DNA from 2 places in the Paenibacillus anseongensis genome. Region 2 is predicted to be linked to the other one. Evidence: riboswitches for the same ligand, from Rfam matches in the RefSeq annotation. Region 2 holds a riboswitch; the other holds the start of a gene.

Region 1 (7,700 bases), on a different contig from region 2:
AAAGGACGGCCGTCGGATAATCCATTGATCGTCCACATAGCGGATGCGGGGCAGCTCTCAGCTCTCATTGAACCTGATAGTGTCACGCCTGATCATCGTAGGCTTATGGAAGCTTTCTGGCCTGGGCCTCTTACCATCGTGCTGCCTGTGAAAACAGGCGGCATTTCGCCGTTGGTGACTGCCGGTCTTAAGACGGTAGGCATTCGTATACCTGATCATCCTGTTGCTCTGGAGCTGCTCCGGAAAGCAGCACTTCCTATCGCAGCCCCAAGCGCCAACAGTTCTGGCCGACCGAGTCCAACGCTGGCGTCACATGTTGAAGAAGATCTGGACGGTCGAATCGGTGGTATTGTGGATGGCGGCGGCACGGGGGTCGGTGTTGAGTCGACGGTGATTCAGCTTGTTGATGGTGAGCTGTATATTTTGCGTCCAGGCGGCGTTACGGCAGAGCAGCTGCAGTCCGCCCTGCCGGCTATTCGAATTCATGAGCCTGAGCGGGAAGATGTGCAGGTTTCAGAAACGCCTCGTGCTCCGGGGATGAAGTACACACATTATGCGCCGAAGGGATACATGCATATTGTATACGGAGACAATGCTGAAGCAGTGGCCGCTTGGATTCAGCGTGACATTCAAGCCGCTAAAGAACGAGGGGAATCAACGGGAATTCTTACTTTTGAGGAAAGGGTTTTTCTGTTTGAAGCTGATTTGGTCATTGCCTGCGGCTCGTTAGCAGAACCAGAGAAGATTGCTCAGGAGCTTTACGCTGCATTAAGGCGATTTGATCAGCAAGGGATTGAATATATTGCTGCAGAAGGCTGCCCGGAAACGGGGATTGGTCAGGCCATTATGAACCGCCTGCGCAAGGCAGCCGGTCACCGGCTTGTACGTGTTTAGCTAGCATGATTCCCAGTTTGTCCGCATATCTTGGTTAAGAAAGCGGACAAGGGGGACAGCACTTATGCTCGTAACTGGTGTTGAATTTGGGCAGCTCATCACTATCTTCATCATGGCGATAGCTTTGGGTTTGGATGCTTTTTCCTTAGGGATCGGTATCGGCATGAAGGGGATTCGCTTATTGGATATTTTTAAAATAAGCATGGTGATCGGTATTTTTCATATCATAATGCCGTTAATGGGCATATTTATGGGACAATATGTCTCGCTTCTGCTTGGCAATGTGGCTACTGCCGCCGGCGGATGTTTGCTCATTCTTTTGGGCTCCCATATGGTGTATAGTTCGATCCGTGGAGAGGAAGCAACCTCTTTTGATCATAGATCTTTATGGGGGCTTACGATTTTTGCGCTTAGTGTAAGTATAGATTCGTTCTCAGTAGGTGTATCCTTAGGCATGTTTGCGACGGATATCCTGTTAACCGTGCTTGTATTTGGTTTGTTCGGAGCGCTACTCTCTGTAGCTGGTTTATTGGTTGGCAGACGGGTGAACGGCTGGGTTGGCGAATATGGCGAAGCGTTTGGCGGGCTAATTCTGCTCGCGTTTGGGATCAAGTTTTTGCTATGATACAATAGAGGCGGAGCAGGCTCTGCCTATGTTTACGAAGAAAGTTTTGTTACCACAAAACTCAGCCTACGCTTACGAAGAAAGTTTTGCTATGCAAAACTCTGAGGAGGGTCTCATGTTGCGAATTCTATTTGTCTGTACAGGAAATACGTGCCGCAGTCCATTAGCCGAAGGTTTGCTGCGTATCAGGGTGCACCAAGAAGGACTTGCGGCAGAAGTTCGTTCAGCTGGCGTATCCGCGATGACGGGCGCTTCGATCTCCCGAAATAGTGCGACACTGCTGCAGGAGGCAGGGTTCAAAGAGCCCATTCGTTCACTAGCGATTCAGGAGTCTGAGGTGAAGTGGGCTGATCTCATTTTGACAATGACGATGGGGCATAAACGTTCAGTTATTCAGCGGTATCCGGGCGCCATTGATAAGATTTTTACACTCAAAGAATATGTAGAGGACGATCAGCGTATCCTTCAAGCGATTGAGGAGAGAGAGAAGTTGGTCACGGAGCTTCAGCTTAAGCAGGCTCTTTCACAAACAGTAACCGTTGAAGAACGAAATCGGATTTATCTGTTGGAAGATGCCATTCCGGATTACGATATTTCTGACCCGTTCGGAGGCCCTATAGAGGTTTACCGGCAAACAGCGAATGAAATCAGCGGGAGTTTAGATAAATTGGTTAAAAAGCTGCGCGAGCGGAAAGAGGATTCGCAGTCTGGGAAATGATTTGCGAAAGACATCTTTACACCTCGTGCATAATGCGATAAGATGGATTTATCAAGCAAGACTCAATGTAACTGGCGACGAGTGGGAGTAACCACAATGGAGCATTGAGCTATACGGCCGGTCGCCTGGGCAAAAGAGCAACGCGCTATTTCAGCGTGTCCGCTCTTTTTTTCGTTTTCTGGTGGACTTTGGGATATAATAGAAGGGTCGAATTCGAACAAGCAAAGGAGCGTTCTATCCATGAAAATTGCGTTAGGTGCGGATCATGCAGGCTATCGTTTGAAAGATGTTATTATTCCTTTTATTGAATCCTTGGGCCATCAGGTCATAGATTATGGATGCAGCTGTGCAGATTCCGTTGATTATCCGGATTATGCGCTGAAGGTTTGTGAAGATGTGGTTTCCGGGGAAGCAGACAAAGGAATTCTGATCTGTGGAACAGGCATCGGGATGTCGATCGCTGCGAATAAGGTTCCAGGCATCCGTTGCGCGCTGGTTCATGATCTATTTTCTGCTAAAGCCACACGGGAGCACAATGATACGAATGTACTTGCTTTAGGCGAGCGTGTCATCGGACCGGGTGTTGCCGAGGAAATCGTGAAAATTTGGCTGGAAACAGAGTTTTCCCAAGGTGTCCGTCACCAGAACCGCATTAACAAGGTGCAAAGCATCGAAGATCGCTTCGCGATTCATCCATAAGGGTGGCCACCATGACAAATTCCATACTTCACACGATTGCAGAAGATTTGGAAGCAAATCTTCGCGAGTTGGTAAAGGTGGGCAATCTACGGCCAGGTCACATTCTGGTCATTGGTACAAGCACGAGTGAGATTCTCGGTCATCGGATTGGGACGTCGGGGACGTTGGATGCAGCGCGGCCGATTTTTGAAACGGCGCAGCGCATTAGCCGCGAGTTCGGTTTGCACTTGGCTTTTCAGTGCTGCGAACATTTGAACCGCGCGCTTGTCATCGAGGAAGATCTCTTCGCGATTTCCCCTCAGCTTGAGCCTGTGTCGGTGATTCCCGTGCCAAAAGCCGGCGGTTCTATGGCCTCCTACGCCTACCGCCACTTCACAAAGCCCATAGTTGTCGAGACGATCCAAGCGCATGCCGGGATCGATATTGGCAGTACGCTGATCGGGATGCATTTGCGGCGGGTTGCTGTGCCAGCACGGCCGCCCGTGCGGAATATGGGTCATGCCTATGTGACCATGGCTTTTACACGGCCTAAATTGATTGGCGGAACAAGAGCTGTCTACACACCTGAGGCTGCCGAGCAGCTCTATCAGCAAGCCGCGCCAGATGCGGATTGCTAGGTTAACTTATAGATATAAATTATCTTTTAGGAGGAATTCCATATGACAAACTTTCTAAGTAAACAAGATCCAAAAATCGTAGAAGCTATGAACCTAGAACTTGGTCGTCAACGCGACAAAATTGAGCTTATCGCTTCTGAAAACATCGTTAGCCAAGCTGTGCTTGAAGCGATGGGTACAGTACTGACTAACAAATACGCAGAAGGTTACCCAGGCAAAAGATACTACGGCGGCTGCGAATACGTAGATATCGTAGAAGATATCGCTCGCGACCGCGCGAAAGAGCTTTTCGGAGCTGAACATGCGAACGTTCAACCGCACTCTGGTGCACAAGCGAATATGGCTGTATACTTGGCAGCTCTTAACCCTGGCGACACTGTTCTGGGTATGAACCTGGCACACGGCGGTCACTTAACACATGGCAGCCCTGTTAATGCTTCCGGTATTCTTTACAACTTCGTGGCTTACGGTGTAAGTGAAAAAGATTTCCGCATCGACTACGACGATGTTCGTAAAGCGGCTTTCAAACATAAGCCTCGCATGTTAGTTGCTGGCGCAAGTGCTTACCCGCGCACGATTGATTTCGAAGCACTAGCATCCATCGCTAACGATGTAGGCGCATTGTTCTTCGTTGACATGGCGCATATTGCCGGTCTAGTTGCTGCTGGCTTGCACCCGAACCCAGTGCCGCATGCACATTTCGTTACAACTACAACGCACAAAACGCTTCGCGGTCCTCGCGGCGGTATGATTCTTACGCGCAAAGCTTGGGCAGCTGCGATTGATAAAGCTGTATTCCCTGGTTCCCAAGGCGGTCCTTTGATGCATACGATTGCTGCAAAAGCCGTTTCCTTCGGTGAAGCTCTGCAACCGGAATTCAAAACTTACGGTCAAAACGTCATCGACAACGCGCAAGCATTGGCGACTGCATTGACAGCTGAAGGCATTAACCTTGTTTCCGGCGGTACGGATAACCACTTGATGCTGGTTGATCTGCGCAACCTGAACATCACAGGTAAAGATGCTGAGCACGTACTTGACGAGATTGGTATCACAGCGAACAAAAACGCGATTCCTTTCGACCCAACAAGCCCGTTCATCACAAGCGGTATCCGTTTGGGCACACCGGCTGTAACATCCCGCGGCATGGGCGTAGAAGCGATGCAAACAATCGCGAAAGTGATTGCAATTACATTGAAAAGCCCGAAAGATGAGGCTGTTCTTGAGAAAGCTCGCGGCATGGTGAAAGATTTGACGGCGCAATATCCGTTGTACGCAGGTTTAACTTACTAATCAAAATAGAAAGGGCTGTACCAGAAGGTCGTCTAAGACCTCTTGGTACAGCCCTTTTTTTATACTGCCGCATGATGTACCTTCTGCTCTGCTTCCTTCAGGCTCGGCAGAATGGTCGCCATCAAGCCAATGCCCGCGACGCCGGTTAGCAGAATAAACAGCGCCATGGCCCCGGATGGCAGAAAACCGCCGATGATCATGTTTAGTCCGCTAAGCATAATGGCAACGCGGTTCGTCATGCTGCTGAGCGCCATATAGGAGCTGCGGGCGTGATCGGGAACAAGCTGTACAAGCAGCGCTTGTTTTATAGGCACATAGGTCAGCTCACCTATGGTGGCAACAAGCATTAGCAGCATGAGCATGATCGGTTGACTACCGAATACGAGATATGTATAGCCGGCTACGTTCAGAAACATGGCGAACAGCATCATCCTGGTGTCGGAGTTTCCCTTGAGCAGCCGCCCAACAAAGAGGGAGAGCAGCACGACGGCGAGTGTATTCTCTGTGCGTAGAACGCCAACGAGAGGCAGACCGTCGATGGTGGCGGACATACCGGGAAACCAAGGCGTGTGATGAATATCTTGAGCGAGCCGGATGCCGATATACCCGTTTAAATTCATTTCTACGGATACGATGAGCACACTCGAGATTAGATAAATGAGGAATCTGCGGTCGCTCAGCACCTCTTTATAACGGTGATACATCGAGATACGTTTAGAAGGGTGCGCTTCTTCCTCCCCGCTAGTCACCTCGGCCGGCATCGTTTCTGTCATGAAAAAGGCGGTCACCAGCAGCGCAACAAGTGACATTCCGCTAGCAACGAACAAAAGCTCAAAGAGATAGTCGCTAAAGAAGAAACCGCCGATCATCCCTGCAACGGAAATGGCCAGGTTATTGGACCAATAATTTATCCGATAGATGGCTTTACGGGTATCAGGTCCTGATACATCAATCAGCATGGCCTCAACAGCAGGTTTGCTTAGGCCCCAAGAGGCCGTACTGATCACTGTCATGATGAGCGTCAGTGCTGCGGAATGCCAGATTGGCGAATTAGCGAAGGTCATGATCGTATAAGCCAGAAGGGCAACGCCTTCCCCGATAAGCATCATTTTTTTGCGGCCGACCCGGTCTGCGTAATGACCACCGATCGTGGCGCTGATTAGAGCCACAGCAATGGAGATAGTTGTCGCTGTGCCGGCGATGGTTGTGCCGAGTGTACGTGCAAAGTAAATCGACATGAATGGAATAACCATATTGCTGAGGATGTTGGTCAGAAAGCTTAGAGCAATGCGCAGTCGCACATTAGGATGGAATTGAAAGAATGTCATGCGCCATCACCTGTTTCCTAGTGTCGTCAATTTCTGTTCCCCCATCATAACAAATGACAATGAGTTAAAAAGTGTACAGAGCTTTGGAAAACTTTCACCTTTTATCCCTCCTGCAGGCTGTTGACGAAATGGCAAGGCGCAACTATACTCTTTGGTAATTCGTGTAAAGGAGGGGACTTTCATGCAGCTTGCCTTACAATATGCGCAGTTGAAAACATCAGTAACGCGTGTTTTACAGATCCCCCACACGTATATGGACGTGCCAGTCTCCGTAGAAGAAATTGCCGGTTACCTGTATTGTACGGAGCGCAATGTAAAAATTTTGATTCGCAAAATGAGCGAAATGGGTTGGATCGTCTGGACGCCGGGACGAGGCCGTGGACACCGCTCGATGATTCGATTTCTGGTTCCAGCGGAAGATGTGCTGATGGCGGAAGCGAAGATCCATGTTGAACAAGGAAACTTGAACCATGCGATGAGTTTGTTTCAAATGGAAGGTTTGGACGGGAGTGTCATGGATCGGTTCTTGGCCTGGCTCGGCAGTTATTTCGGATATAAAGGCAATTGCGATTCCGGAAATCCTGAAACGCTGAGGCTGCCGATGCAGATTCGCGTGCTGACGCTTGACCCTGTCGATGTGCTGTTCTCGCGGGACCTGCATTTTGTGAAGCAAGCCTTTGACACGCTGCTCTATTTCAATCCGCTTTGCGGCAGCCTGGAGCCTGGCTTGGCTCATGAGTGGGAATGCAATGCGGATGCGACGGTATGGACTTTCTATTTGCGGAAAAGAGTGAGATTCCATCATGGCCGGGAGCTGACGGCGGACGATGTTGTGTTTTCATTCAACCGGCTGCGCTCACTGGGCACAGAGGATTCGCCGAATCGGTGGCTGTTGAATTCCGTCAAGGATATTCGCGCCGTCGACAGGCTGACGGTTCGCATGGAACTTGCTGCGCCGAATTATATGCTGCCGCATTATGTTAGCTCCTACCAGGCAGCGATTGTCCCAGCAGATGTTTACAGTGCAACTAAGGTAGCGGACGCCAGCATGCTCCCCGTTGGAACGGGTCCTTTCCGCATTACGAGGCATGATGCGGGTGGTGTGACGTTAGAGGCTTTCGAGGAGTACTACAAGGAAGGCGCCCATTTGGATCGCATCGAGCTGCTTTATGTTCCGGATAACGTCAGCGATCGAAGATGGCAGCAGTTAAACTTTCAAATGGGGAAACTCAACCATTATAAACAGCCTGCCCCTGCACACTGGTGTAAAAAAGAAGTGATGATGCTGGGGTCTAGCACGGTTGTTTTTAATCTTCGCAAAAACGGGCCACAGCAAGCCCTTGAATTTCGCCAGGCTATTCAGCTTATTTTGAACCGCTGTGGGTTAATAAAGGAGTTAGGCCTTTATCATGCAAGGCCAGCTGCCGATTTCTTGCCAACGGACTCGCCGGGGCAAGGACCTGAGGATCACCAGCCGGAGCGGGCAAGGGAGCTGCTTAGAGAATGCGGTTATAATGGCGAACCCA
Region 2 (7,700 bases):
GGCTTTGAAAGCTGCAGCCGAGATGGCCAATGCGCTGGGAGAGCCGGAGACAGCGGCGGAGTACGATGCGATCAGGCTCAAAGGATCGGCATGGACGAATGAGCATTTGTTCAATGGGCGTTATTTTCATCAAATGGTTGATCTCAAAGACCGTTCTGTGCTTGAAAAGTATGGTGCAGAAGAGGTGTACTGGAATGAAGAGGCAGGGGAGCATAAATATCAGATCGGTGAGGGCTGCGGTATTGATCAGGTGCTCGGACAATGGTTTGCTCATCTGGTTGGTTTAGGGTACGTGTTGGATTCGGAGAAAGTAAAACGTGCGGTTCACTCCATCTATGAGAACAACTTTATTGAACAATTAGGCGACCACCCGAATGCTTGCCGCATTTATGGGTTAAACGACGAGGCGGGTCTCGTCATCTGCTCATGGCCTGATGCGAACTCTCCGATTGTGCCAGTTCCTTATGCGGAAGAGTGCATGAATGGCTTTGAATACCAGGCTGCTTGCCACATGATTTATGAGGGATATGTAACGGAAGGGCTGCGTGTGGTGAAGGCGATTCGCGACCGCTATGACGGTGAACGCCGCAATCCGTGGAATGAATTCGAATGCGGCAGCAATTATGCTCGCTCTATGGCTTCCTTCGGATTACTACTGGCGCTAAGCGGATTTGAGTATGATATGGTCGAAGGACATATTGGCTTTAGTCCGAAATGGCAGGAAGATGAGTTCAGCAGTTTCTGGAGCTTGAATGACGGATGGGGTGAGTTCCGCAGCATGGATGGACAGCTGGAGCTGGAGGTTAAAATGGGAACACTGACGTTATCCAGCTTTGGCAGCGAATTGTTGAAAGGGAGCGACATTCGGAGCGTCTTGCTTGGAGGGAACGAAGTAGCCGTCGACTATGCGGAAGGGAAAGTATTATTTAAAGAAAAGATCACGCTTGATCCGTTATCTACTCTTATCGTAAAGTTTTAGTATCAAGGTAGGTGATTCGTCTATGGAAGCTAATCAAGTTATTCAATCGGCTGTAGAACAGCTGCAAAAAGTAGAAGGAATCGCTGCTATCGTGTTAGGCGGTTCACGTGCCTGCGGCACCGAAACACCGGAGTCGGATATTGACATCGGCGTCTACTATCGACCTGAGCAGCCAATTGACATTGCAGCTTTGGAGAAAGCTGCGGAGTCATTGGATGACCAGCACCGCAGCGGTCTTATCACGCCGATCGGCGGATGGGGGCCGTGGATCAATGGCGGCGGCTGGCTTAGCAGCGGCGGTTTTCCCTTGGATGTGCTGTATCGGGATGCCGCGAAAGTGTCAAGCATCATTGAGGATTGCCGGCACGGCCGGATCGATATACATTATCAGCCAGGCCATCCGCATGGCTTCTGCACATCGATCTACATGGGAGAAGTCGCGCGCTGCCGGCCGCTCTGGGATCCGGAGGGTCTCGTCGCTGAAATGAAGGCGAAGACCGTGCCGTACCCGGAAGCGCTGCGGCAAGCGTCCCTCGCGAAATTTATGTGGGAAGCTGATTTTTCCATCGCTAACGCTAAAAAGGCTTTGGGGCGTAACGATGTTTCTTACGCAGCAGGGCATCTCTTTCGAACGGTAAGCTGCCTCGTTCAAGTATTGTTCGCGTGCAATGGGCAGTATTTGCTGAACGAAAAAGGAGCCGTCGCCCAGTGCAGCCAATTTGCAGCAGCACCTGTTGATTTCGAGAAGCGAATCCAGGAGGGATTCGCTTGCCTGACGGCCGATCGCGCGGATTTAACGAGGGCGATTGCTTCTTTTGCGGCGCTTGCCAGTGAGGTGCAGGCGATTGCTGGGTAGCGGAGCGGCTAGGCCCGGCGAAACCAACCGAGCAACTTCGAGGATGAGGCAGATTACTATCGCTTAGCGCCGATTCCTCCTGCTAGTTGCTGCGATTGTTCCACTTTTTTCCTAAGTAGCTGGATTTATTGGCGTTAATTATGCCAAGTATAACCAATTCTCGTCTCCTATCTATGATTTAGCTGGAGCTTCTACCGTTATTTCGTTCCCTGCTACTGAGCAGGGAAGATTAACGGTAGTTTTTCCATCTACGATAGCTTGGGGCGGCTTAGTGGATCGTCCGTTCGAAGCAATGGCAGCATTTTCGGTCAAAGTGAAGAGGCTTCCCACCATACTGACTGCTTGCATCACATAGCAGAACCTGAGGGCGCTAATTCTGCCTTATTGGTCCATTTCAAAGTTGTGGGGAATTACTCCTTGGTGCCACACTGCACTATATTGCAGTTTGTACAACCAAATGGGGGTCTATCTGGCTTTTTACTCGTCTATGTTGTAGTTTATACAACCATTTCGCATGAAATGGGCACTTTATTGTCATTTCGGGGTCAAATGATTGTATTCTGTGCAATGAAGATGAGATTGCAGCGTAAAAAGCGTCTGTATGTTGTAAAAAATACAACGGGGAGTTGGCTTTAATTGCATGACGGCCGATCGCGCGGATTTAACGCGGGCGATTGCTTCTTTTGCGGCGCTTGCCGGTGAGGTACAGGCGATTGCTAAGCTTTAACGCCGATTCCACCTGCTATGTGCTGCTATTGTTCCACGTTTTTTCACAGTAGCTGGATTTATTGGCGTTAATTATGCCAAGTATAACCAATTCTCATCTCCTATCGATGATTTAACTGGAGCTTCTACCGTTATTTCGTTCCCTGCTACTGAGCAGGGAAGATTAACGGTAGTTTTTCCATCTACGATAGCTTGCGGGCGGCTTAGTGGATTGTCCGCTCGAAGCAATGGCCGCATTTTCGGTCAAAGTGAAGAGGCTGCCCATCTTACTGACTGTTTGCATCACATAGCGGAATCTGAGGGCGCTATTTCTGCCTTATCGGTCCATTTCAAAGTTGTGGGGAATTACTCCTTGGTGCCACACTGCACTATATTGCAGTTTGTACAACCAAATGGGGGTCTATCTGGCTTTTTACTCGTCTATGTTGTAGTTTATACAACCATTTCGCATGAAATGGGCACTTTTTTGTCATTTCGGGTTCAAATGATTGTATTTTGTGCAATGAAGATGAGATTGCAGCGAAAAAAAATCTGTATGTTGTAAAAAATACAACGGGGAGTTGGCTTTAATTGCATGACAGCCGATCGCGCGGATTTAACGAGAGCGATTGCTTCTTTTGCGGCGCTTGTCGGTGAGGTACAGGCGATTGCTAAGCTTTAACGCCGATTCCTCCTGCTATTTGCTGCGATTGTTCCACTTTTTCCTAAGTAGCTGGATTTATTGGCGTTAATTATGCCAAGTATAGCCAATTGTCATCTCCTACCGATGATTTAGCTGGAACTTCTACCGTTATTTCGTTCCCTGCTACTGAGCAGGGAAGATTAACGGTAGTTTTTCATCTACCGTAGTTTGGGGCGGCTTAGTGGATTGTCGTTGCACAGCATATATCTCATAGCGGAACCTGAGGGCGCTATTTCTGCCCTATCGGTCCATTTCAAAGTTGTGGGGAACTATAGGGCTTTATTTCAACGTTTTTGGCTGACTTTCAGCCTAATCCGTTGAAATAAGGGACCGTAGTTCCCCTTCGTGCGTAAAATGGCTCATTTCGCAGAAATAGCGCCCCTTAGTTCCCCTAGACCGAGTCTCAACCTCGGCCTCGAGCCCTGGTCCCGGGACCGGCCCCGATAGCTCCGCCTTACCCAACGGTTGGCAATGACGGCCGGCAGCCGCTCCAGTTCCTAAGTGCAGAGGCTGCCCACCATACTCGCTCTTTGCATCTCATAGCGGAACCTGAGGGCACTATTTCTGCCCTATCGGTCCATTTCAAAGTTGTGGGGAACTACAGGGCTTTATTTCAATGTTTTTGGCTGACATTCAGCCTAATCCGTTGAAATAAGGGCCCGTAGTTCCCCTCCCATGCGTAAAAGGGCTCATTTCGCAGAAATAGCGCCCTGTAGTTCCATAAGGCCGAGCCTCAACCTCGGCTTCAGGCCCTGGTCCCGGGGAGGCCCCGCCAGCCGCTCCAGTATAATTTGTCTTTGACAGGTGAGGCGGAGTTGGCTGATCTGGTGAGTAGTGTGATGGGACGGTGCGAAGAGTCTTAACATCAAGCTTGCCGGTGTTTAGTCGGTTAGGTTTCGATGTTTAGTCGGTTAGGTTTCGATGTTTAGTCGGTTAGGTTTTCGGTGTTTAATCCGTTAGGTTTTCACTTAAAATTTCCTTTACAAAAAAGGTTTTGACCTTAGGCGAATTCATGTAAAATATAACTTAGAAATAGAGAGTAATGAGAAGGAGAGATTCACGATGGCTGTGTTGGATATTAAGGTTGATGATTTAACGGGTCCTGAGGTAAGGGGATTAATTCTGGAGCATCTGAAAGGAATGTCAGAGCTTTCACCACCGGAAAGCATGCATGCCCTGAATATTGATGGGCTCAAAAAACCGGAAGTTACGTTCTGGAGTGCCTGGGACCAAGGGCAATTAGCAGGCTGCGGCGCAATGAAAGAACTTGAACCCGGACACGGTGAGATAAAATCCATGCGAACTTCTTCTGCACATCTTAGAAAAGGGGTTGCGAAACAGCTTCTTGAGCACATCATCGGGGAAGCCAAGCGACGTGGTTATCAGCGTTTAAGTCTGGAAACTGGCTCCTTTGAAGCCTTCGAGCCGGCAAGAAAACTGTATGAAAAATCCGGGTTCGAGTATTGCCAGCCGTTTGCGGATTACACAGAAGACCCGCTTAGTTCATTTATGACTTTGAAATTATAGAAAAAAAGGCTGCTGGACCAACAGGTCTGGACAGCCTTTTTTTTTCGCCGCTTCAAGGGGTTTTCGAATAAACCAAAAATCCGCTTCTTTTTTCCCAACCTGCAGCCGTCCAGAAAGAATGGCCCAAATCATTATTTTCGAGTACAAAAATGTGACATTTCTCAATGCCTATTTCTCTTAACTGCGCAAGACTCGCTTCTACAAGACGATGACCGATCCTTTGTTTGCGATATTCTGGATTCACAGCTAGATGATAGATAAATCCTCTTCTGCCATCGTGCCCAGCCAAAATAGTTCCAACCACCTGATTGTCCGCTTCGCATACGAAACAAAATCCTTGATTTCGCTGCAGATAGCTTGCGATATTAGGTTTTGAATCCGCCTCACTTAAGACAAGACCCTCAATTTGACTCCAGAGTATAAAGGCCTGATCATAATCCTCAATGGTCATTTCCCGAATAATGGACATCAATTAATTCTCCTTTGACACAAGGTTTAACTCCATTTGATTATCCTATTCTTGCAGGCAAATTGGAAGAGAGCATTGAAAACTATCGCTATAGTTGTTATTATATTTTCATACAAGTAACTGTGTGTGACTGGCGGAACATGGGGAACCATGAGGGAGCACATAGATAATCAGCCGTACGCCTGGGCAGAGGTAAGGGGAGATCCCCTTACCTTTTTGCGTTTCAAATTTACTCAAAAGGGATGATTGAAATGTCAGCAGAAACATTAATCTTGGATGGTAACCGGGTCGCAGACGCCATGAAGGCATCACTGAGCAACAGAATCAAAAACTTGTCCGATCAAGGCATCGTTCCTTGTCTAGCGACCGTGTTGGTCGGCGACGATCCTGCTTCAGCGACTTACGTACGGATGAAAGGAAACGCGTGCAAGCGACTGGGGATTCAATCTATTCGTGTTGTTCTTCCTGAACACACGACTACAGAGGAGTTAATTGCAGCAATTAACAAGCTTAATGATGACAACAGCGTGCATGGGATCTTGTTGCAGCACCCGGTCCCGAAGCATATTGATGAAAGGGCAGCTTTTGAGGCGATTCATATCGATAAAGATGTCGATGGCGTCACGACGTTGGGATTTGCTCAAAATGCTTTTGGATTTGCCGAGTTCCCATCCTGTACGCCGGCGGCGATTATGGCTATTTTAGACTATTATGAAATTCCGGTCGAAGGCAAACATGCTGTTGTCATTGGAAGAAGTCCAATTCTCGGCAAGCCTGTCTCTATGATGCTGCTAAATAAGAACGCAACCGTTACGACCTGCCACTCGAAAACAGCGAATTTGGCCGATATCGTTCGTCTGGGAGATATTGTTGTAGCTGCTGTGGGTAAACCTCGATTTGTTCAAGGCGATTGGCTAAAACCAGGCGCAATTGTCTTAGATGCAGGTTACAATCCTGGAAACATAGGCGATGTTGATTATGACGCTTGTTGGGAGGTGGCTTCGGCCATTACACCCGTTCCTGCCGGGGTTGGTCCAGTGACCATTGCAACCTTGCTCAAACATACGGTCGATGCGGCTGAAAACATAGCAAACAAGCGATAAGTGTAGAGCACCTGTGCCTGCAACGTTTTGTAAACATCATATTTTCACCGACAACTGGTCATACTAGGGGATCTAGAGTAAAGAGGTGAACATCATGTTATTTAACATTATTGCAGGCTTTCTCATCCCCTGGGTGTTTGGCATTTATCTGTACAGGAAGTCCCGAATTATTGTGTTTCTAATCTTTCCAATAACGGTCACGATATCTAGCTTAATCAATGATACAGGGTATCATTTGGATTTTTGGGATTTTACCCCATTGATTGAGAATGATGAGACACTTTCAGCACTGCCGCTTGATATTGGGCTTTATCCCATTATGGCCGGCTATATGATTTATTGGATTCGAAAAAATAATCAGCATGCGCTTTTGAAAATAGGCTGTTTTTGCTTGGCTACGACTGCGCTGGAATATTTGGCGTTTATTTTTGGGAAAGTAGAATACAGCAATCATTGGAATATAGGTTGGACCTTTGTATCCTATATACTTGCTTATAGCCTAGTCTATTTGTATTACAGGCTTTTGGTAAGGTACGGTTATTGGAAATGAAAAACGCTTAATTTGCTCTTCTGGCCAGTGGTCATAGGGAGTTGTTAGGCGTTTTTTTGCTGTTCTTCCTTGAGGAATAATTTGGATCAACCTGCTAAAAATATTTCTGAACGATTTGAAAAGGGGGCAACCAATGAAAATTAAAATGTTGTTCATTAGCCTGGTGTTTTCAGTTTTATGCGCAAATGTCGGATTTGCTGAACCAAGGCAATCTATACAAGCTGCGTTCGTACGCGGCGGCGATCTATGGGTCAAAAAAGACGATAAAGAGCTGCAAGTTACGCTACATCAAAAGGTAAGCGAGCCCAAATGGTCGGCAGACGGGAAGTTCATTGCCTACTCACTTGCTCTTGGCGAACAGCAGCATGAGATATGGGTGTACAGCTTGGAGGCGAAAAAACATAATCGCGTCTATCCAGGCGGCGACAATTTCCAGTGGTCTCCCAATAGGAATGATCTTGCTTTTAAAATAGATGGCGTTCTGAATACTGCAAAGATTGGCCGCGATAAAGTGGACCCCTTTAAGAATGTAACTCTGGGTGTGGATAACTACTCATGGGTACCTGATGGTAGTGGATTTCTGGTATCTTCACCTGCTCAGCTACGGCCATCCGGTTGGACGAATGTGGAATTGTATATGGTTCCGGCCGACGCCAAAATGGACCCCAATAAGAGTAAGCATTTTTATACGCTTCCTACGGAGTCGCCTGGCTTTTTCGCTGTTGGCACAAGCGTATTCAAATGGTCCAGTGATAAGAAATGGATCTCGTTTACTGCGCATCCAACGGCATCTTTGTCGGCGGACGGC

The links. Region 2 has a riboswitch for ZMP and ZTP ahead of GON05_RS34425 (bifunctional 5,10-methylenetetrahydrofolate dehydrogenase/5,10-methenyltetrahydrofolate cyclohydrolase). Riboswitches for the same ligand answer to the same signal wherever they lie in the genome.
Region 1: another riboswitch for ZMP and ZTP. It lies ahead of rpiB (ribose 5-phosphate isomerase B); the one in region 2 lies ahead of GON05_RS34425 (bifunctional 5,10-methylenetetrahydrofolate dehydrogenase/5,10-methenyltetrahydrofolate cyclohydrolase).

Annotation. Positions count from the first base shown of each region.
Region 1 is NZ_WSEM01000007.1:156,390-164,089, reverse strand. It holds gene GON05_RS07800 (L-threonylcarbamoyladenylate synthase) at 1-894, shown strand, start outside; gene GON05_RS07795 (manganese efflux pump MntP) at 959-1,519, shown strand; gene GON05_RS07790 (low molecular weight protein arginine phosphatase) at 1,635-2,237, shown strand; ZMP/ZTP riboswitch at 2,295-2,375, shown strand; gene rpiB (ribose 5-phosphate isomerase B) at 2,478-2,936, shown strand; gene GON05_RS07780 (TIGR01440 family protein) at 2,948-3,553, shown strand; gene GON05_RS07775 (serine hydroxymethyltransferase) at 3,596-4,846, shown strand; gene GON05_RS07770 (MFS transporter) at 4,906-6,174, opposite strand; gene GON05_RS07765 (ABC transporter substrate-binding protein) at 6,356-7,700, shown strand, end outside.
Region 2 is NZ_WSEM01000037.1:22,829-30,528, reverse strand. It holds gene GON05_RS34445 (GH116 family glycosyl-hydrolase) at 1-979, shown strand, start outside; gene GON05_RS34440 (nucleotidyltransferase domain-containing protein) at 1,002-1,835, shown strand; gene GON05_RS38935 (hypothetical protein) at 2,634-2,798, opposite strand; gene GON05_RS34435 (GNAT family N-acetyltransferase) at 4,315-4,770, shown strand; gene GON05_RS34430 (GNAT family N-acetyltransferase) at 4,823-5,239, opposite strand; ZMP/ZTP riboswitch at 5,356-5,434, shown strand; gene GON05_RS34425 (bifunctional 5,10-methylenetetrahydrofolate dehydrogenase/5,10-methenyltetrahydrofolate cyclohydrolase) at 5,491-6,342, shown strand; gene GON05_RS34420 (CBO0543 family protein) at 6,437-6,892, shown strand; gene GON05_RS34415 (TolB family protein) at 7,026-7,700, shown strand, end outside.